DNA from 3 places in the Inquilinus sp. Marseille-Q2685 genome. Region 1 is predicted to be linked to each of the others. Evidence: riboswitches for the same ligand, from Rfam matches in the RefSeq annotation. Region 1 holds a riboswitch; each other region holds the start of a gene.
What was found. A riboswitch is a leader RNA that binds a small molecule or an ion and turns the genes downstream of it on or off. The one in region 1 is predicted to bind thiamine pyrophosphate.
Positions count from the first base shown of each region.

Region 2: linked by a shared signal. The riboswitch ahead of thiC (phosphomethylpyrimidine synthase ThiC) and the one ahead of thiE (thiamine phosphate synthase) in region 1 are both predicted to bind thiamine pyrophosphate.
Region 3: linked by a shared signal. The riboswitch ahead of thiB (thiamine ABC transporter substrate binding subunit) and the one ahead of thiE (thiamine phosphate synthase) in region 1 are both predicted to bind thiamine pyrophosphate.

Region 1 is NZ_CAKAKL010000006.1:276,602-282,715, reverse strand. Features, by position in the region: gene mmsA (multiple monosaccharide ABC transporter ATP-binding protein) at 1-477, shown strand, start outside; gene mmsB (multiple monosaccharide ABC transporter permease) at 490-1,713, shown strand; gene thiD (bifunctional hydroxymethylpyrimidine kinase/phosphomethylpyrimidine kinase) at 1,778-2,578, opposite strand; gene thiE (thiamine phosphate synthase) at 2,575-3,246, opposite strand; TPP riboswitch at 3,305-3,400, opposite strand; gene LG391_RS25240 (VWA-like domain-containing protein) at 3,455-5,317, opposite strand; gene LG391_RS25235 (ATP-binding protein) at 5,322-6,114, opposite strand, start outside.
Region 2 is NZ_CAKAKL010000001.1:1,604,060-1,610,173, reverse strand. Features, by position in the region: gene LG391_RS07665 (hypothetical protein) at 1-452, opposite strand, end outside; gene LG391_RS07660 (23S rRNA (adenine(2030)-N(6))-methyltransferase RlmJ) at 523-1,347, opposite strand; gene LG391_RS07655 (class I SAM-dependent methyltransferase) at 1,344-2,246, opposite strand; gene LG391_RS07650 (CHAP domain-containing protein) at 2,342-2,848, opposite strand; gene LG391_RS07645 (hypothetical protein) at 2,990-3,562, opposite strand; TPP riboswitch at 3,645-3,760, shown strand; gene thiC (phosphomethylpyrimidine synthase ThiC) at 3,829-5,634, shown strand; gene LG391_RS07635 (phytanoyl-CoA dioxygenase family protein) at 5,797-6,114, shown strand, end outside.
Region 3 is NZ_CAKAKL010000001.1:483,878-489,991, forward strand. Features, by position in the region: gene LG391_RS02245 (carbohydrate ABC transporter permease) at 1-774, shown strand, start outside; gene LG391_RS02250 (acetamidase/formamidase family protein) at 827-1,765, shown strand; gene lepB (signal peptidase I) at 2,077-2,553, shown strand; gene LG391_RS02260 (peroxiredoxin) at 2,571-3,239, opposite strand; gene LG391_RS02265 (hypothetical protein) at 3,272-3,418, opposite strand; TPP riboswitch at 3,541-3,645, shown strand; gene thiB (thiamine ABC transporter substrate binding subunit) at 3,697-4,698, shown strand; gene thiP (thiamine/thiamine pyrophosphate ABC transporter permease) at 4,758-6,114, shown strand, end outside.

The sequences.
Region 1 (6,114 bases):
GGGCTGGTGCTGGGCGATTCGATTCAGCACAACATCCCGCTGGCCCATCTTCCCGGCGTGGCCCGCCGCGGCATCATCGACGAGATGCGCGAGCTGGGCGTCGCCTTCGACTACCGGCGCAAGCTCAACATCCGCTCCTCCGGCGTGCAGCAGCAGACGGTCAACCTGTCGGGCGGCAACCAGCAGAAGGTGGTGCTGAGCAAGTGGCTGTTCGCGGGGCCTGAGGTGCTGATCCTCGACGAGCCGACCCGCGGCATCGACGTCGGCGCCAAATACGAGATCTACACGATCATCAACCAGCTGGTGGCGTCCGGGAAGGGCGTCATCGTGATCTCGTCGGAGATGCCCGAGCTGCTGGGCATGTCCGACCGGATCTACGTCATGAACGAGGGCCGCATCGTCGCCGAGATGCCGGCCCAGGAAGCCTCCCAGGAAAACATCATGCGGGCGATCATGCGCTCGAGAGAACGGGTCTAAGGAAGCACGGCCATGGCCACCGAAACGACCGCCCTGCAGACTCGCGCGAACCAGCGGATCGGCGAGTTCCTGAAGCACAACATCCGCGAATACGCGATGCTGCTGTCGCTCGTCGCGATCATGATCATCTTCCAGGTCGCGACCGACGGCCGGCTGTTCACGCCGCTGAACCTCAGCAACCTGATCCAGCAGAACGCCTATGTCATCGTGCTGGCCTTCGGCATGCTGCTGGTGATCGTCAGCGGCCATATCGATCTGTCGGTCGGGTCGGTCGCGGGCTTCGTCGGCGCGGTCGGCGGCGCGCTGATGGTGTGGCAGGGCGTCGACCCCTGGCTCTCGGCCATCGCCTGCCTGGCGCTGGGCGCCGCGATCGGCTCGGTCCAGGGCTATTTCATCGCCTATCGCAAGATCCCGTCCTTCATCGTCACCCTGGCGGGCATGCTGGCCTTCCGCGGCCTCTGCATCATGGTGCTGGCCGGCGAGCGTGCCGGGCCGGTGCCCGCCGACTTCCAGAAGATGTCCTCGGGCTTCATCGCCGAGCTGTTCGGCTCGATGCCGGAGCTGTTCTCGGGCAACGGCAAGGTCTGGATCACGACGCTGCTGATCAGCCTGGCCGTGCCGCTGATCCTGGTCTGGTTCAACGTCAAGAAGCGGCGCAACGAGATCCAGCACGGGGTGGAGCAGGAGCCGCTGCTGTTCTTCGTGATCAAGAACGTGGCGACTCTGGTGGCGCTGGCCGGGCTCGGCTACCTGCTGGCCACCTATAACGGCCTGCCCAACATCCTGATCCTGATGGGCGTGCTGGTCGTGCTCTACGCCTTCGTCACCACCCGCACCACGCTCGGCCGCCGCATCTACGCGGTCGGCGGCAACGAGAAGGCGGCCAAGCTGTCCGGCATCAACACCGAGAAGCTGGTGTTCCTGACCTTCGTCAACATGGGGGTACTGGCGGCGCTGGCCGGGCTGATCACCACGGCGCGCCTGACCTCGGCGACGCCGCAGGCCGGCAACCAGTACGAGCTCGACGCCATCGCCGCCTGCTTCATCGGCGGCGCCTCGGCCTCGGGCGGCGTCGGCAAGATTACCGGCGTGGGGATCGGCGCCTTCATCATGGGCGTGATGAACAACGGCATGTCGATCCTCGGCCTCGGCATCGACCTGCAGATGGTGATCAAGGGCCTGGTTCTGCTCGCCGCCGTCGCCTTCGACGTCTACAACAAGAACAAGGTCGGCTGAGCACAACGCTGCTCCAGTCCGAAGGCGGGCGTCCGGTGTCCGGCGCCCGCCTTTTCTGTTCCAGTCACCCCCACCAGCGGTGGAAATGGTGCAGGGGCCCGTGGCCGCCGCCGACCGACAGGCGGTCGGCCGCGGCCAGCGCTCCGGTCAGGTAGTCCTTCGCCTCGCGCACCGCCGTCTCCAGGTTCGGCCGCTGCGGCAGCAGGGCCGCGATGGCCGAGGACAGGGTGCAGCCGGTGCCGTGGGTGTTGCGGGTGGCGATCCGCGGCGCCGCGAGCGTCAGCGACCCGGCTGCACTCAGCAGCAGATCCGGGCTCTCCGCCTCCTCCAGATGGCCGCCCTTCAGCAGCACGGCCCGGGGCCCCAGCGCCAGCAGCGCCGCGGCGATTTCCGGCATCTCGTCCCGGCTCTCGGCCGGCGCGCGGCCCAGCAGGTCGGCGGCCTCCGGCAGGTTCGGGGTGATGACGGTCGCGAGCGGCAGCAGCTCCTCGCGCAGCGCCGCCACGGCATCCGTGTCCAGCAGCCGGTCGCCGCTCTTCGCCACCATCACCGGGTCGACCACCACCTGGGTCAGCCCGTGCCGGCGCAGCGCCTCGGCCACGGCGCGCACGATCTCGCCGGTCGCCAGCATGCCGATCTTGACCGCGTCGATCCGGACATCGGCCAGCAGGCAGTCGATCTGCTTCGCGACGAAGGCCGGCGGCACCAGCTCCACCGCCTGCACCCCGCGGGTGTTCTGGGCGACCAGGGCGGTGATCACGGCACAGCCATAGGCGCCGAGGGCCGAGAAGGCCTTCAGGTCCGCCTGGATGCCGGCGCCGCCCGAGGGATCGGTGCCCGCGATGGTCAGCACGTTGGGGATCATCGCGGCCTCCGCCCTTCGGCCACCGCCGCGGCGATCGCCCGGGCCGCCGCCTCGGGGGCGGGCGCGGCGCAGATGGCCGAGACCACGGCGACGCCGTCGGCCCCGGCCGCGATCACGTCCGCGGTCCGGGCCGCGTCGATGCCGCCGATGCCGACGGCCGGCAGCGGCACCAGCCGGCGCAGCGCCCGGAAGCCGTCGACCCCGATCGGCGGCCGCGCGCCCACCTTGGTGGTGGTCGCGAAGACCGGGCCGATGCCGGCGTAGTCGGCGACGGCCGGATCCACCGCCCGCGCCTCGGCCGCGTCATGCACGGTGACGCCGACGATGCGGCCGGGGCCTAGGAGGCGCCGCGCCGTCGCCGCCGGCATGTCGCGGTCGCCGAGATGGACGCCGTCCGCGCCCACCGCCAGGGCCACGTCGACCCGGTCGTTGATCACCAGGGGCACGCCATGCGGCGCCAGCACCGCCTGCAGCGCCCCGGCCGCGGCGATCAGCGCCCGGGTGGTGGCGTCGGGGTCGCGCATCTGCACGATGGTGACACCGCCCCGCGCCGCCGCCGCGGCCACTTCGGCCACGCCGCGCGGCCCGCTCAGCCGCGTGTCGGTGACGAGATAGACCGACAGGTCGAAGCACCGCCTCGGTTCCGTTGCCTCTGCAGCCGCAGCCATTCCGCTCCTCCTCCGGCGAAGGGCGGTCGGCGATCGATCCTCAGGGATCGGGGCCCGGGCGGGCATCGCGTGACGGCTCCCTTCGCTGGCATGACCCAGATCAGGTTCGACGGGTATGATCTCAGCCCGTTTCCGGGCACCCCGTGTCACTTCCGCGCCCAGGCTCGCAGGCCGGGGCGGCCGGTGTCAAGCGCACCGGCCGGGCGGTTCACTCCGGCCGCTCGAAGTGGAATTGCGGCGCCGCGGTGCGGAAGGGCAGGCGGGCGCCCTCCGGCATCAGGAAGGCGTGCTCCCGCCGGATCGACAGCACGTCGCAGGCGCCGTCGGTGATGACCAGGATCGGCGCGTCGCGCGGGGAGCCGGCGTCGCCCTCCCGCCGGGCGATGGCCGGCTGCAGCACCGTGCCGCCGCGGCCGCGGACCTCCACCCGCTGCAGCAGCGTCTCCGGCGGCAGGAAGCCCATGTCGTGGACCCCGGCGTCGCATTGCACGACGCGCACCAGCGGCACCTCGCGGCTGATGGCGTAGCTGGCGATGGCCCCCAGCGCCCGGGCCAGCAGCCGCGGCGGCATCGAGCCCGAGGTGTCCAGCACAGCGCCGAAGGTGCGGGCGGCCAGCCGTTCCTCCGGGCGCAGCCAGACCGGCCGCGGGATGTCGGGCGTGGCCGCCTGCCGCCGGCTGGCCCGGGCGAAGCTGCGCCGGCTGTCCAGCGGCGGGAAGAAGGTGTCCAGCCAGTGGCCCAGCCGGACGTCCCAGGGGATCGGCGGGTGCTGGATCGCGCGGATCTCTTCGACCAGCTCGCCGGGCAGATCGCCGCGTCCGGTGCCGGCCAGGTGCAGGTCCAGTCCCTCGGCCAGCGCGCGGCGATAGAAGGCGTCGAGGTCGGTGCCCGGCCCGGTCCACCAGGCCGGCGGGCGGTTCCCCAGCATGTCGACCTTGCCCTTGCCACGCAGGGTGCGGGCCTTGTTCAGCCGCCGGATCAGCCGCAAGTCGCGGGTGATCCGGTCGTAGATCGCCTCGGCTGATTCGCGTTCGAAGCCCAGTTCCGGGTCCAGCAGCAGGGTGTCGAAAGGCACCTCGCCGACGCCCATCTCGACCAGCCAGCCATTGATCACGTAGTCGCAGGCGACGTTCCACAGGAAAGGATCGCGGCCCTGGCGGCGCGGCTCGTGCCGCAGCCCGACATGCAGCAGCTCATGCGCCATGACGAATTTCAGCCCCTCATAGGTCCAGGGCAGCTTCGGGTTCAGGTAGATCCGCCGCAGCTCGGTGTCGACGGCGGCGACGGCGATGTCCAGCTGCCGGCACAGCGCCTCGTCCTCGACGATTTCGAAGGTCGCCGCCAGCGCGGCCAGCAGCGGATAGCCGGCGATGAACCAGGCGCGGGCGCGCTCGGCCGGCGAATTCGGGTTGCGCTTCGGCCCGGCCAGGCCGCGCGCGGCGGTGCCGGCCGCCTCGATCGCGTCGGCGACGCTGCGGCGGATGGCGGTGGCCAGCCCCTCCTCCCGGTTCCGCCGCAACGCCGGCGTCAGCGGCGGGGCGTCGGCGGCGATGATCCAGCCGGGCTCTCCCGCGCCGGCGATGCCCAGCCGCGGCTGCGCCGCCAGCGCGGCCGGATTCTCGGCCAGCCAGCGCGCCAGCTCCGCCACGTCGCGGCCCGGCGGCTGCGCCGGCCAGGGCAGGCTCTCGGGGCGGCGGCCGATGCCCAGCGGGCGCAGGAACTCGGCCGCGACCAGCCCGCAGGCGGTTCGCCAAGCCTCGTCCGGGCGGGCCGGATCGACATGGTTCAGGTGCTCGTGCAGCAGCGCCTGGGCCAGGACATGGGCCCATTCGGCCGGATCGGCCCGGCGCCAGACATTGGCCTCGATCGTCAGCAGCGGCTTGCCGCTGGGGCGGTGGCGCGACAGGGCCAGCCGGACGAAGCCGTCGGGCGGGAAGGGGCGGGACGGGCGCGCCGGCCGCCACTCCGACCCGTCGACCAGCCAGGCGAACAGCGGATGGTCGCCCAGCAGGGCGCAGCCGGCGGCGATGGCGCGCAGGTTCTCCTTCGGCGGCTCCCGCGTCCTGGCCATGGCGTCAGCCCGCCCGCTGCGCCGCCAGCCGCGGCAGGGCGCGCGCCAGCTCGATCGTGTACCAGGCCGGCAGGGCGGCGCCGCTCTCGGTCTCGGTCACCACCAGCTGCGCCAGCTCGGTCGAGATCCGCGCCAGGGTCACGATCAGCTCCTTCGCGCGGTTGGCCAGCTGCCGCGCCTCACGGCCGGCGGCGGCCTCGTCTTCCGGCAGCTCCTTGATCAGCCGGTCGCGCAGCTGCTGCACCAGGAAGTACAGGATGTCCCGCTCCTCCGGCTTCTCCGGCCAGCCGCGGTCGCCCTTCAGGATCGCCGACAGATCGTGTGCCCGCTCGCGCAGCTTGGCGAAGGCGGTGAACTGCTGGGCATGCGCCGGGGTCAGCAGGCCGCTGGCCAGCACCTTGATCTCCTCCAGCGTGATGCCCGGACCATAGGCGTGCAGGGCGCGGGACAGCATGTCCCAGGCCCGCGGGGTCGAGAACGGCTCCTCATGCTTCGGCGGCTTGGACCAGAGATGGTCCGACCGCTGCTCGACATAGGACACGACCAGCTCGTGCACCCCGGCGCCGCCGGCCCAGTCCAGCCAGTCGCGGGCCGAAGCGCGCAGCTGGACATGGACCAGGCGGTTGACCAGGGCGGAGGACAGCGGCCGGGTGATGGCCGCATCCTCCGCCCGGTTGCCGGCGCCGATCACGATCGTGCCCTCGGGCAGGCGGTACTCGCCCACGCGCCGGTCCAGAATCAGCGAGTAGAAGGCCTTCTGCACCTCCTGCGAGCAGGCGTTCAGCTCGTCCAGGAAC
Region 2 (6,114 bases), on a different contig from region 1:
CGGAACTCCCGCGACGATGGATTCGAGGTCCGGTCCAGCGCTCGTTCGCCTATCAGCGCGGACACCTTTGGGTTGGCCATCATTGTCAGGAACATTTGCCGGTCCATGATCGCCGCCTCATCGGTCGATGCCGGCGGCAGGGCTGAGGCGACGAGCACCAAACGATCGACCACAGCGCTGGCGGTCGGCGACGATGGTTCGCCACAGGGGCGGAACACACCCAGCAGGGTGTCCTCGGGCTCCAGGTTTTTGGCGACGGCGCGCATCGTCTGGGCCCCGAAGGTGTCGGATTCGTCCGACAGGCAATAGCCGGCCGGAGCCACCGCCTGGAAGGGCACAGCGGCATGGATTGCCGCCGGGGTCGCCGCCACCGTCGGCACGACCAATCTAGGCGCCTGCGCAGTGCAGGCCGAAAGGGCCGCCAGAAGGACGCCCAGCCCGAACAATCGCATCGTGAAATTCTCCCTCTCGCAATGGAGGAAGCCTAACGTGGCGGCGCCCCGTCGGCGAGCCGGATTCCGCTCACCCCGGCAGCGGTTCCAGCCGCCAGCCGCCGCCCTGGCGGGCCAGGCGGGGCTGCAGCCAGGCGAGGGCCTCGCGCAGCGTCTCCTCGACACCCCAGGGCAGGTTGACCAGAACGAGGCCGGATCCGTTGAGCCGGGCCGGGAACAGCGTGTCGAACACGGTCAGCTCGGCCGCCCAGGCGCGGGGCAGGGGCGGCAGGGCCGCCAGCATGGCGTCGACCGGCGGCCGGTCCTTGATCGGGTACCAGGCGGCGATCACGCCCTCCGGCCAGCGGCGATGGGCGGTGGCGATGCCGCGGGCCAGCCGCGCCAGCTCGTCCGGCTGCTCGAAGGACGGGTCCAGCAGCAGCAGGCCGCGCCGGGGCTGCGGCGGCAGCAGGCCGCGCAGTGCCTCCCAGGAATCGCGGTGGTGGATCGCGACCTGGCCATCACCGGCGAATTCGGCGCGCAGCCTGGCATTGTCCTCGGGATGCAGCTCGACCAGGGTCAGCCGGTCCTCCGGCCGCATCAGCGCCCGGATCAGCCGTGGCGATCCGGGATAGATCTCCAGCCGGCCGGAGGGATTGAACGCGCGGACCAGATCGAGATAGCGGGCGACCGCGGCCGGGGCCGCGGTCTCGCGCTCGATCCGGGCGATGCCGTCGACATATTCGCCGGTCTTCGACGCCTCGGCGGCCAGGGCGTAGCGGCCGACGCCGGCATGCAGGTCCAGCGCGGAAAAGGGCTTGGCCTTGCCGCGCAGTGCCTCCAGCAGCGCCACCAGCACCACATGCTTCAGGACGTCGGCCTGGTTGCCGGCGTGGAAGGCGTGGCGATAGTTCATGCCGCCCGCAGCACCGCGACCCAGCCGGGCAGCGGCACCTTGTTCTCGGTGCGGGTCCAGGCGGACTCGATCTCGGCCGTGGCGAAGCCGGCCTGCGCCGCGGCGGTCCGCAGATAGGCGGCGGAATGCTGGTAACGATGATGGTCGCCCAGGCGCCAGCCCTCGCCGTCCTCCTGCGCCTCCAGTGTCAGGGCGAACAGGCCGCCCGACCGCAGCACCCGCCGGGTGGCGGCGAGCAGCGGCGCGAGATCGCCGATATAGACCGCGACATCGGCCGCGAGCGCCAGGTCGTACCGCCCCGGCCACTCCGCCAGGGTGGCGACGATCTCGCCCGGCTCCAGCCGGTCATACAGCCGGCGCGCCATCGCCTGCAGGATCATGCCGGGCGACAGGTCGATGCCGTCCAGCCGGCGGCGGCGGTCGGCGAAGGCGATGCCGGCCAGGCCGGTGCCGCAGCCGAGGTCGAGGATGTCGAGGCTGCCCTCCGGCACGGCCCGGTCGACAGCCTGGCGCAGCAGCTCCGGTCCGCGGTAGCGCAGGGCCTGGACCAGCGCCGTGTCGAAGCGCGGGGCGTACTGGTCGAACAGGGTGCGGACATGCGCCTCCGGCAGCTGTGCCGGCACCGGGGCGGCGCCGATCAGCGCCAGCCGGACGGCGGCGCCCATCCGGTCGTCCGGATCCAGCTCCAGCGCCGCGCGATAGGCCGCGGCCGCGTCGCCGCCCGCCGCCTCCAGCGCCTGGCCTAGCGCGTAATGGATCTCGACGTCGCCGGGGTCGATCTCGACCGCGGCGCGGATGGCGTCGGCGGCCTCGGCCGGCTGGCCGTCGGCGAGCAGGGCAAGGCCGATCTCCAGGCGCCGGCGGGCCCGTGGATCCGGGATGGGAAGGGGCAGGGTCATGGGATGAAACGTCCGAAGCGCCGCGGCCGTGCCGCAGTCGCGCGCGGGCTTATAGCCGAAGCGCCTTGCGGTCGTCGAGAGGCTCGCGATCGGCCTCAGGCATTCGTGGGATAGACGAAGCCGTCCGCCTCGTAGATGCCGCCATAGGCGCCGGTGTCGGGGTTCCAGAACCGGACCGCGGTCCAGTCGTTGTCGCTGGAGACGTCGATCACCGATTGCTCGCGGTAGATCCGGCGCCGGGTCGGGCCGTCATTGCCCCAGTTGGTGTGCGACACGGTGATCTCGCGCGAATTGCGCACCGCCACCACCACCGAGATGTGGCCGGAGCTCAGCCGGTCCGACCGTCCCAGCACCAGCACGGCGCCGGAGCGCGGTTCGCTGCCCTTGCCGTAGACGCCGTCGGCCTGGTCCCACCAGGTCCAGGCGTCGCCCCGGATCTGGATGCCGGAGACGGCGCGGGCATAGGGCACGCATTCCTCCGGCGCGTTGGCGGTGACGTAGCGGGCGACTCCGCTGCCGGTCGGGTTGCGCACGATCTCGCGCCCCCCGCCACAGGCGGTCAGGGCCAGCGCGATCGACAGCACCCAGGCATGTCGCAGCATCTGCCTCCTCGCCCAATAAATCAGGAAATCACCCCAATTTGTTGGAATGTAGGTATTTTTAGGATTCTGGTCAAGATCGAGACGAGACGGCTTTCCCTGTCTTTGCCGTCGATGCCGGGCCGTTGCGGCCAGCTCGGAGCGTCAGAGCTTGTAGACGTCAAACGGGAGGGCCTGGAACGAGGCTTGAAGAGAGCACAGCGTATCTTCATGTCCTCGGAAGAGAGCGACGGGTTTGATGGTCCGGCCTTCCTTGAAGATCGAGACCGAACGCGTGTAGGCCATGCCGCCATGCTCGAGCCAGACGTACCAGACCTTTCGCGGAGGCAGGCTCGGGTGGGACCGGGTCTCTACGGAAAAGCCGCGGATGAAGCGGCGCCAAGCCAGCGGCTTTCCGGGTTCGACGGAATCGGTGAGCTGCCATTTGGCGTCCCGCGGCGCGATGATGTCCGGCAGCTCCGCACGCAGGCGATCTGCTGGCTCCCCGGGTTCGAGCGCCGCCGCGATGCTGCGCCAGATCGGCTCGGGCATGGCCTCCAGCGAGTCGAACCGCCGGACCTTGGCCCCGTCGTCCTGCGGCGGGCAGCCCACCTCCGGGCTTTGGTAGGAGGGGCCGGCCCGGGCCGGCGACACGGCCAGTACGGCAAGGATCGCGACTGCAAGGCCACCCCGCAAAGACATCCCCACCTGAACCCCAGCTTTGTCCGGGCCGATCATGGCATGAGGGCCGGACGTGGCCAATGGACCGCCCCGGCACACGGCCCGGCTTGACATCCCCTCCCCGGGCGCGCTCTGATCGGGGCGTTCCGAGGGGAGCTCCGGTAGGGAGCTGAGACACCACACCATTCGCGACGTGGGAACCCTTCGAACCTGATCCGGGTCGTGCCGGCGTAGGGAATGGAACCACATGCGCGCTCAGCCGCTCTCTTTCCAGCTTTCCGTCCTTGGCACGCCCTCAATCCGTCCGATCGAGGAGGCCGTGGATGCCCAAGGACGCCATCCCCACAACCGTCACCACCGGCCCGCTGCCGGCGTCGCGCAAGGTCCATGTTCCCGGTGAGCGCCACCCCGACCTGCGCGTCGCCATGCGCGAGATCGTGCTGTCGCCCGAATCCGGCGAGCCGCCGCTGCGCGTCTACGACGCCTCCGGCCCCTACACCGACCCGGCGGCGCTGATCGACATCGGCACCGGCCTGCCCGCGCTGCGGGCTGGCTGGATCGCCGCCCGCGGCGATGTCGAGGCCTATGACGGCCGCACCGTGCGGCCGGAGGATGACGGCCGCCGCCCCGGCGAGGCGGCGAACCTGTTCGAGTTCCCGCGCGGCGACCGGCGCCCCCTGCGGGCCCGCGGCGGCACCGCGGTGACGCAGATGGCCTATGCCCGCGCCGGCATCGTGACGCCGGAGATGGAGTATGTCGCGATCCGCGAGAATCTCGGCCGCGAGCGGGCTAGGGAGCAGGCGGCCCGCGACGGTGAGAGCTTCGGCGCCGCGATCCCGGACTATGTCACGCCGGAATTCGTGCGCGACGAGGTGGCACGGGGCCGGGCGATCATCCCGTCCAACATCAACCATCCGGAATCCGAGCCGATGGCGATCGGCCGCAACTTCCTGGTGAAGATCAACGCCAATATCGGCAACTCGGCCGTCACCTCCTCGATCGCGGAGGAGGTGGAGAAGATGGTGTGGGCGATCCGCTGGGGCGCCGACACGGTGATGGACCTGTCGACCGGCCGCAACATTCACACAACCCGCGAATGGATCCTGCGCAATTCCCCCGTGCCGATCGGCACGGTGCCGATCTACCAGGCGCTGGAGAAGGTCGGCGGCGTGGCCGAGGACCTGACCTGGGAGATCTTCCGCGACACGCTGATCGAGCAGGCGGAGCAGGGGGTGGACTACTTCACCATCCATGCCGGCGTGCGGCTGCCCTATATCCCGCTGACGGCGAAGCGGGTGACCGGCATCGTCAGCCGCGGCGGCTCGATCATGGCGAAGTGGTGCCTGGCGCATCACCGCGAGAGCTTCCTCTACACCCATTTCCGCGAGATCTGCGCGATCATGCGGGCCTATGACGTGGCCTTCTCGCTGGGCGACGGGCTCCGCCCCGGCTCGATCGCCGACGCCAACGACGCCGCCCAGTTCGCCGAGCTGGAGACGCTGGGCGAGCTGACCAAGGTGGCGTGGGAGCACGACGTCCAGGTCATGATCGAAGGCCCCGGCCACGTGCCGATGCACAAGATCAAGGCGAACATGGACAAGCAGCTGGCAGCCTGCGGCGAGGCGCCGTTCTACACGCTCGGGCCCCTCACCACCGACATCGCGCCGGGCTACGACCACATCACCTCGGGCATCGGCGCCGCGATGATCGGCTGGTTCGGCACCGCCATGCTCTGCTACGTCACGCCGAAGGAGCATCTCGGCCTGCCGGACCGCGACGACGTGAAGACCGGCGTCGTCACCTACAAGATCGCGGCCCATGCCGCCGACCTGGCCAAGGGCCATCCGGCGGCGCAGCTGCGCGACGACGCCCTGTCCCGCGCCCGGTTCGAGTTCCGCTGGCGCGACCAGTTCCACCTGTCGCTCGACCCGGACACGGCGCTCGCCTACCACGACGAGACGCTGCCGGCGGAAGGTGCAAAGACGGCGCATTTCTGCTCGATGTGCGGGCCGAAATTCTGCTCGATGAAGATCACACAGGAGATCCGTGCCTCGGCCGAGGCGGGGATGGAGGAGATGGCGGCGCGGTTCCGCGATGGCGGCGGGGAGATCTACCGCGCCGCCGAGTGACCGCTGCCGGCGGTCCGCACCGAGATGAAAATCATTCTTGGTGCGCGCCGAGACCGCCGGTATAGGACTCGCAGCGGAATTTGACCGCTGGCGGCCCGGGGCGGGCGTTCCGTCCCGGGCCGCCGTCGACGGCGTGACGGCGCTCGGCGCGGGGAGATTTTGATGGCAGCCCTTTCCGAACACGCGGCCAAGGCCGGCCGGATGACCCGGTTCCTGGTGCAGCGCCGGTTCCAGCGCGTCGCGTGGCGGGACTGGGTGGCCGATCGGATCGCCGGCCGGATCGGGCGCGGTCCGGTCGCCGGGTCGGCGGAGGGCCAGGGGGCCGCCGCGGCCCTGACCGGCGACGGCTTCGCCATGACGCCCTGGCTGATGACGCCGGATCGGGTCGAGGAGATGCGCCGTCACTTCGCCGGGCACCCGTCCTTCAACCCCTACAAGCCCGAGCACGGCACCTTCCAGGCGCCGGACCAGGCGCCGCCG
Region 3 (6,114 bases), on a different contig from region 1:
CTGTTCGCGCTGTTCCCGCTGTACTGGCTGGTCAAGATCTCGGTCACGCCGACCCGGCTCCTGTTCTCCGAAGGCATCACCTTCTGGCCGTCGGAATGGACGCTGGGGAACTTCGATTCGGTCCTGACCGCCAGCAACTTCCCGCGCTATTTCCTGAACAGCGTCATCGTCTCGGTCGCCACCGCGGCGGTGGTCACGCTCTGCGCCTCGGCCTCCGGCTACGCCTTCTCGCGCTTCCGCTTCAAGGCCAAGCCGGCGGTGATGTTCGTGCTGCTGCTGACCCAGACCTTCCCGCTGGTGATGATCATCCCGCCGGTCTACCGGCTGATGGCGCCGCTGGGCCTGACCAACAACCTGATGGGGCTGATCGTCATCTACAGCGCCTTCAACGTCGCCTTCGCCACCTTCCTGATGCAGTCCTTCTTCGACGCCATCCCGAAGGACCTGGAGGAGGCGGCTATGATCGACGGCTGCAGCCGCTTCCAGGCGCTGCGCCGGGTGGTGCTGCCGCTGACTCTGCCGGGCATGGGGGCGACGCTGGGCTTCGTCTTCACCGCGGCCTGGAGCGAGATGCTGTTCGCGCTGATGCTGATCAACTCCGACAGCCAGAAAACCTTTGCGGTCGGCCTGTCGACCTTCGTCGCCAAGTTCGGCGTCGACTGGGGGCAGATGACCGCGGCCTCGGTGCTGGCGCTGATCCCGGTCTGCATCTTCTTCGCCGTGATCCAGCGCTATCTGGTGCAGGGGCTGACCGCCGGCGCCGTGAAGGGTTGAACCGGCAACCGAAAGAGACGAGCGTGTCGGCTCCACCGGAGGGGACCCGATCATGTCGCGACACCATGTGCCCGCGTCGGCCGAGACCTGTGCCTGGGGCTATTTCGACGCGACGCGAGAGCCGGTGCTGACGGTCGACAGCGGCGACACGGTCGTGATCGACACCGTGACCGGAGGGCCGGAGGTGCTGCCCAATGGCGATTTCCATATCCCGCCCGAGCTCCACGAGATCCACCAGCGCTGCGACCGTTCGACGCCGGGCCACATCCTGACCGGCCCGGTCGCGGTCCGCGGCGCCAAGCCTGGCCGGGTGCTGGAGGTGCGGATCCTCGACGTCTCGCTGCGCCAGGACTGGGGCTACAACGTAATCCGGCCGCTGGCCGGCACCCTGCCCTATGACTTCGAGGATTCGCGCCTCCTCAACATCCCGCTCGACGCCGGGCGCGGCACCGCGCGCCTGCCCTGGGGGCTGGACCTGCCGCTCCGGCCCTTCTTCGGCGTCATGGGCGTGGCACCGCCGAAGGGCTGGGGCCGGATCAGCTCGATCCAGCCGCGCGCCCATGCCGGCAACATCGACAACAAGGAGCTGGTGGCCGGCACCACCCTCTACCTGCCAGTGTTCACCGACGGCGCCCTGTTCTCCTGCGGCGACGGCCACGGCGCCCAGGGCGACGGCGAGGTCTGCGTCACCGCGATCGAGACGGCGCTGCAGGGCACCTTCCAGCTGATCGTCCGCGACGATCTCGGCTTCACCTATCCCCGCGCCGAGACGCCGACCCACCACATCACCATGGGGATGGACCCCGACCTCGACCGCTGCGCCGAGATGGCGCTGCGCGACATGATCCGGCTGCTCGGCGAGACCGCCGGCCTGTCGCGCGAGGACGCCTACACCCTGTGCAGCCTAGCCGGCGACCTGCGGATCACCCAGACGGTGAACGGCTGCAAGGGCGTGCACATGATGATGGCGAAGGAGCTGCTGGGCCGATGACGGAAAGGCCCGAGCTCAGCTGAGCCCGGGAGGCGAGATGACATCAAATCAGCTCTCCGCCATCATCTGTGATTGAGATCGCTATTGGGACCGGAGGCCATGGTCGGACGCCGTGCGGCACTGCTTCTCCTTGGCTCCGCGGGCCTGTCGCTATCCGCACGCTCCAGCCAATCGGCCCCGCCTCAAGCCAAACTTGATAGCGCAGCCATCATCGCGCGCTTCTCTCAGGCCGGAATTCCGATCGACATCTTGCGTGTCGCCAGCGGAGCGATGATCCGGAACTGGAAGTCGACGATGCCGTCCTTGCCGACCTGCGGACGGCCGGACAGTTGCCGAAGCGGGGCGAGGTCGTCGTCTTCAGGCGACCGGATGGCGATGGCAAGGCGATGTTTCGCGTGATTGGCCTGCCGGGAGACAAGATCGCCGTGAATTCGGGACAGCTGACCCTGAACGGCATCAGAGTTGCCCGGGCTCCTCAAGGGACGATCAGAAGGCAAGTTCCCGAGCGATGGGAAACTTTGAGCGTATACTCCGAGACGCTCCCGGAGGGCCTATCTTATGAAGTCGCGGAATCCCCTACACCCGGCCGTTTCGACGAGATTCCGGAGACGGCAGTTGCAGCAGGAGCCATATATGTCTTGGGAGACAATCGCGACTATGCCGACGACAGCCGCTCTGCGCAGTTGGGGGATATCCCGCTCGATCACATCGTCGGCCGCGTCGTGTTCCGGCTGCGGCCCGATCCCAGCTGGCTGGTGCCGCCGGAGACGGTTCCCGGGCTCGGCTGAGCCCGGGAACGCGATCATCAGTCGCGCGGCTGAGCAACGGTGCGGAGATAGGGCTTGAGGGTCTTGAAGCCGGCCGGGAACTTCTGTTTCGCCTCCTCGTCCGAGACCGAGGTGACGATGATGACGTCCTCGCCGTTCTTCCAGTCGGCCGGCGTCGCCACCTTGTGCTTGGCGGTCAGCTGCAGCGAGTCGATCACCCGCAGGATCTCGTCGAAGTTGCGCCCGGTGGTCATCGGGTAGGAGATCACCAGCTTGATCTTCTTGTCCGGCCCGATGACGTAGACGTTGCGCACGGTCTGGTTGTTGACCGCGGTGCGGCCTTCCGAGGTGGTGCCGGCATCGGCCGGCAGCATGCCGTAGAGCTTGGAGACGACGAGCTCGGAATCGCCGATCACCGGGAAGTTCGGGGCGACACCTTGCGTCTCCTTGATGTCCTGGGCCCAGCTCTCATGCCGGTCGACCGGGTCGGCGCTGAGGCCGATCACCTTGACGTTGCGCTTGTCGAATTCGGGCTTCAGCTTGGCCACGGCGCCGAGCTCGGTGGTGCACACCGGGGTGAAGTCCTTGGGATGCGAGAAGAGCACGCCCCAGGACGAGCCGAGCCAGTCGTGGAAGCGGATCCGCCCCTCGGTGGTCTCGACTTCGAAATCGGGCGCGTCCTCACCAATCGCGAGCGGACCGGCCATTTTTACCTCCAATTAGCGTTAATTGCGGAATTTTACCGCGCCGTGAGATCGGTGTCATCAGGAGCATCATCTTCGACAAAAACGATCTCCGGCTCCGGCGCGGGATCGTCGATCTCCGGGAAGTCCTTGTTCAACGGCTTCATCGTCCTGAGCAGGGCCACAAGTCCGCACTCGTTCATGGGCTCCTCCCCGGCCATGCAGGAGACATGTGCCATCGGATGCCTTGCCGCAAGACCTCCAAATGGTCGCTCCAACCAAACGGGCCCGCGTTGACAGGGCGGTCGCTCGACCCGATGATGCGCGCGTCTTGCCGGGGTGCCCGAACGGGGGCTGAGAGGCGTGTCAGCGCCAACCCGACGAACCTGATCCGGGTCATGCCGGCGAAGGGAGAACGAGACGGCGCCTCAGGCATCGGCAGGTTCCCTTTCCGCCCGGCTGCGCCCCGCGGAGGAACAAGATGCGCCTGATTGCCGCCGTCCTGCTGACGGCCCTGACCTCCGCCGTCGCCGGGCCGGCCGCGGCCGAGACCCCGGTGCTCAAGGTTTACACCTATGAATCCTTCACCGCCGAATGGGGGCCGGGGCCGCAGGTGAAGAAGGCCTTCGAGGCCGAATGCGGCTGCACGGTCGAGTTCACCTCGGTCGAGGACGGCGTCGCCCTGCTGTCGCGGCTGAAGCTGGAGGGCAAGTCGACCCAGGCCGATGTCGTGCTGGGCTTCGACACCAACCTGACCGCCGAGGCGGCGGCGACCGGGCTGTTCGCGCCGCACGGCATGACGCTGGACGGTTTGTCGCTGCCGGTCGCCTGGACCGACCCGGTCTTCGTGCCCTTCGACTGGAGCTATTTCGCCTTCGTCTACGACAAGACGAAGGTGCCGAACCCGCCGAAGAGCCTGCACGACCTGGTCGAGAGCAGCGACCTTGAGCTGACCATCCAGGATCCGCGCACCAGCACGCCGGGCCTCGGCCTGCTGCTCTGGGTCAAGCAGGTCTATGGCGACAAGGCGCCGGAGGCCTGGGCGAAGCTGAAGCCGCGCATCCTCACCGTCACCCCGGGCTGGAGCGAGAGCTACGGCCTGTTCCGCAAGGGCGAGGTGCCGATGACCTTCAGCTACCTGACCTCGCCGCCCTATCACGTGATCGCCGAGAACGACGGCAATGTCGGCGCCGCGGTGTTCAGCGAGGGCAACTACCTGCAGGTCGAGGTCGCGGCCAAGCTCGCCTCCTCGAAGCATCCCGAACTGGCCGACAAATTCCTCGCCTTCATGCTGAGCCCGGCCTTCCAGGACCTGCTGCCGACGACGCAGTGGATGTACCCGGCGGTGACGCCGAAGGCCGGGCTGCCCGACGCCTACAAGGCGCTGCCGGCCCCGGCCAAGGCGCTGCTGTATCCGCCGGAGGAGGTCGCGGCCAACCGCGCCGCCTGGATCGCCGAATGGCTGCAGGCGACCAGCCGTTGAGCCAGCGTAGGTTGGATTCGCGGCACGCGAACCCAACATCCCGCGACGGCGCCGGCCTGTTGGGTTCGCCGTGGCGGACCCAACCTGCGGCGAATCGGATCGCATCGCTCCCCGGCCTCCTCGCGCTCCTCGCCATCCTGGCGCTGATCGCCACCGCGGCGACCGGCCTGATCCGCGCCGCCACCGAGTTCGACCTGCTGTCCGTCTGGGCCGATCCCTATCTCTGGTCGGTGCTGCGCTTCACGGCGCTGCAGGCCGGGCTGTCGGCGCTGATCAGCGTCGCCATCGCCATCCCGGTCGCCCGCGCCCTGTCGCGCCGCCGCTTTCCCGGCCGCACCCTGCTGCTGCGCCTGTTCGGCCTGCCGATGATCGTGCCGGCGGTGGCCGGCGCCTTCGGCATCCTGACGGTGTTCGGCCGCTCCGGCCTGCTCGCCGACCTGTTCGCGGCGCTGGGGCTGACCATCCGGCCGAACATCTACGGCCTGACCGGCATCCTGCTGGCCCACGTCTTCTTCAACATGCCCTTCGCCGTGCGCGTGCTGCTCTCGGCCTGGGGCACGATCCCGGCCGAGAGCTGGCGCCTGGCGTCGATGCTGGGGCTGCGCGGCGCCGACCTGTTCCGCCTGGTCGAATGGCCGATGCTGCGGCGCCAGCTGCCCGGCCTGACCGCCCTGATCTTCCTGCTGTGCTTCACCAGCTTCGCCGTGGTGCTGACGCTCGGCGGCGGCCCGGCCTCGGCCACCATCGAGATCGCGATCTACCAGGCGCTGCGCTTCGACTTCGACCCCGGCCGCGCCGTCGCCCTGTCGCTGCTGCAGGTCGCCCTCTGCGCGCTCCTGGTGCTGGCGGCGATGCGGCTGACCGGCCGGGTCGCCGACGAGGGCGGCGTCGGCCGGCCGGTGCTGCGCGGCGACGGCCGGACCGCGGCGGCCCGTGCGATCGATGCGACGGTGCTGGTCCTGGCCGCCGGCTTCGTGCTGCTGCCGCTGGTCGCGATCCTGGTCGAAGGCCTGGGCGGCATCGGCAAGCCGATCCTGTCCAGCCCCTCTTTGTGGCACGCCGCCGGGCGCAGCCTGGCCGTCGCCCTCGGCGCCGCCACGCTCGCCCTGGTGCTGGGCTGGGCGCTGGCGCACAGCATCGCCGTGCTGCGCATCGGCCGCCGGCGTCGGCGGCTGGCGCGGCTGTTCGAGCTGAGCGGCACCGTGGTGCTGGTGGTGCCGCCGCTGGCGCTCGGCGCCGGCCTGTTCGTCATGCTGCTCGGCACCGCCGACCTGCAGCGCTGGGCGCTGCCGATCGTCGCCATGGTCAACGCGCTGATGGCCCTGCCCTTCGTGCTGCGCCTGCTGGTCGGCGCCGCCGAGCTGGCGCAGCATCGCCACGGGCGGCTGGCCGACAGCCTGGGCCTGTCCGGCTGGG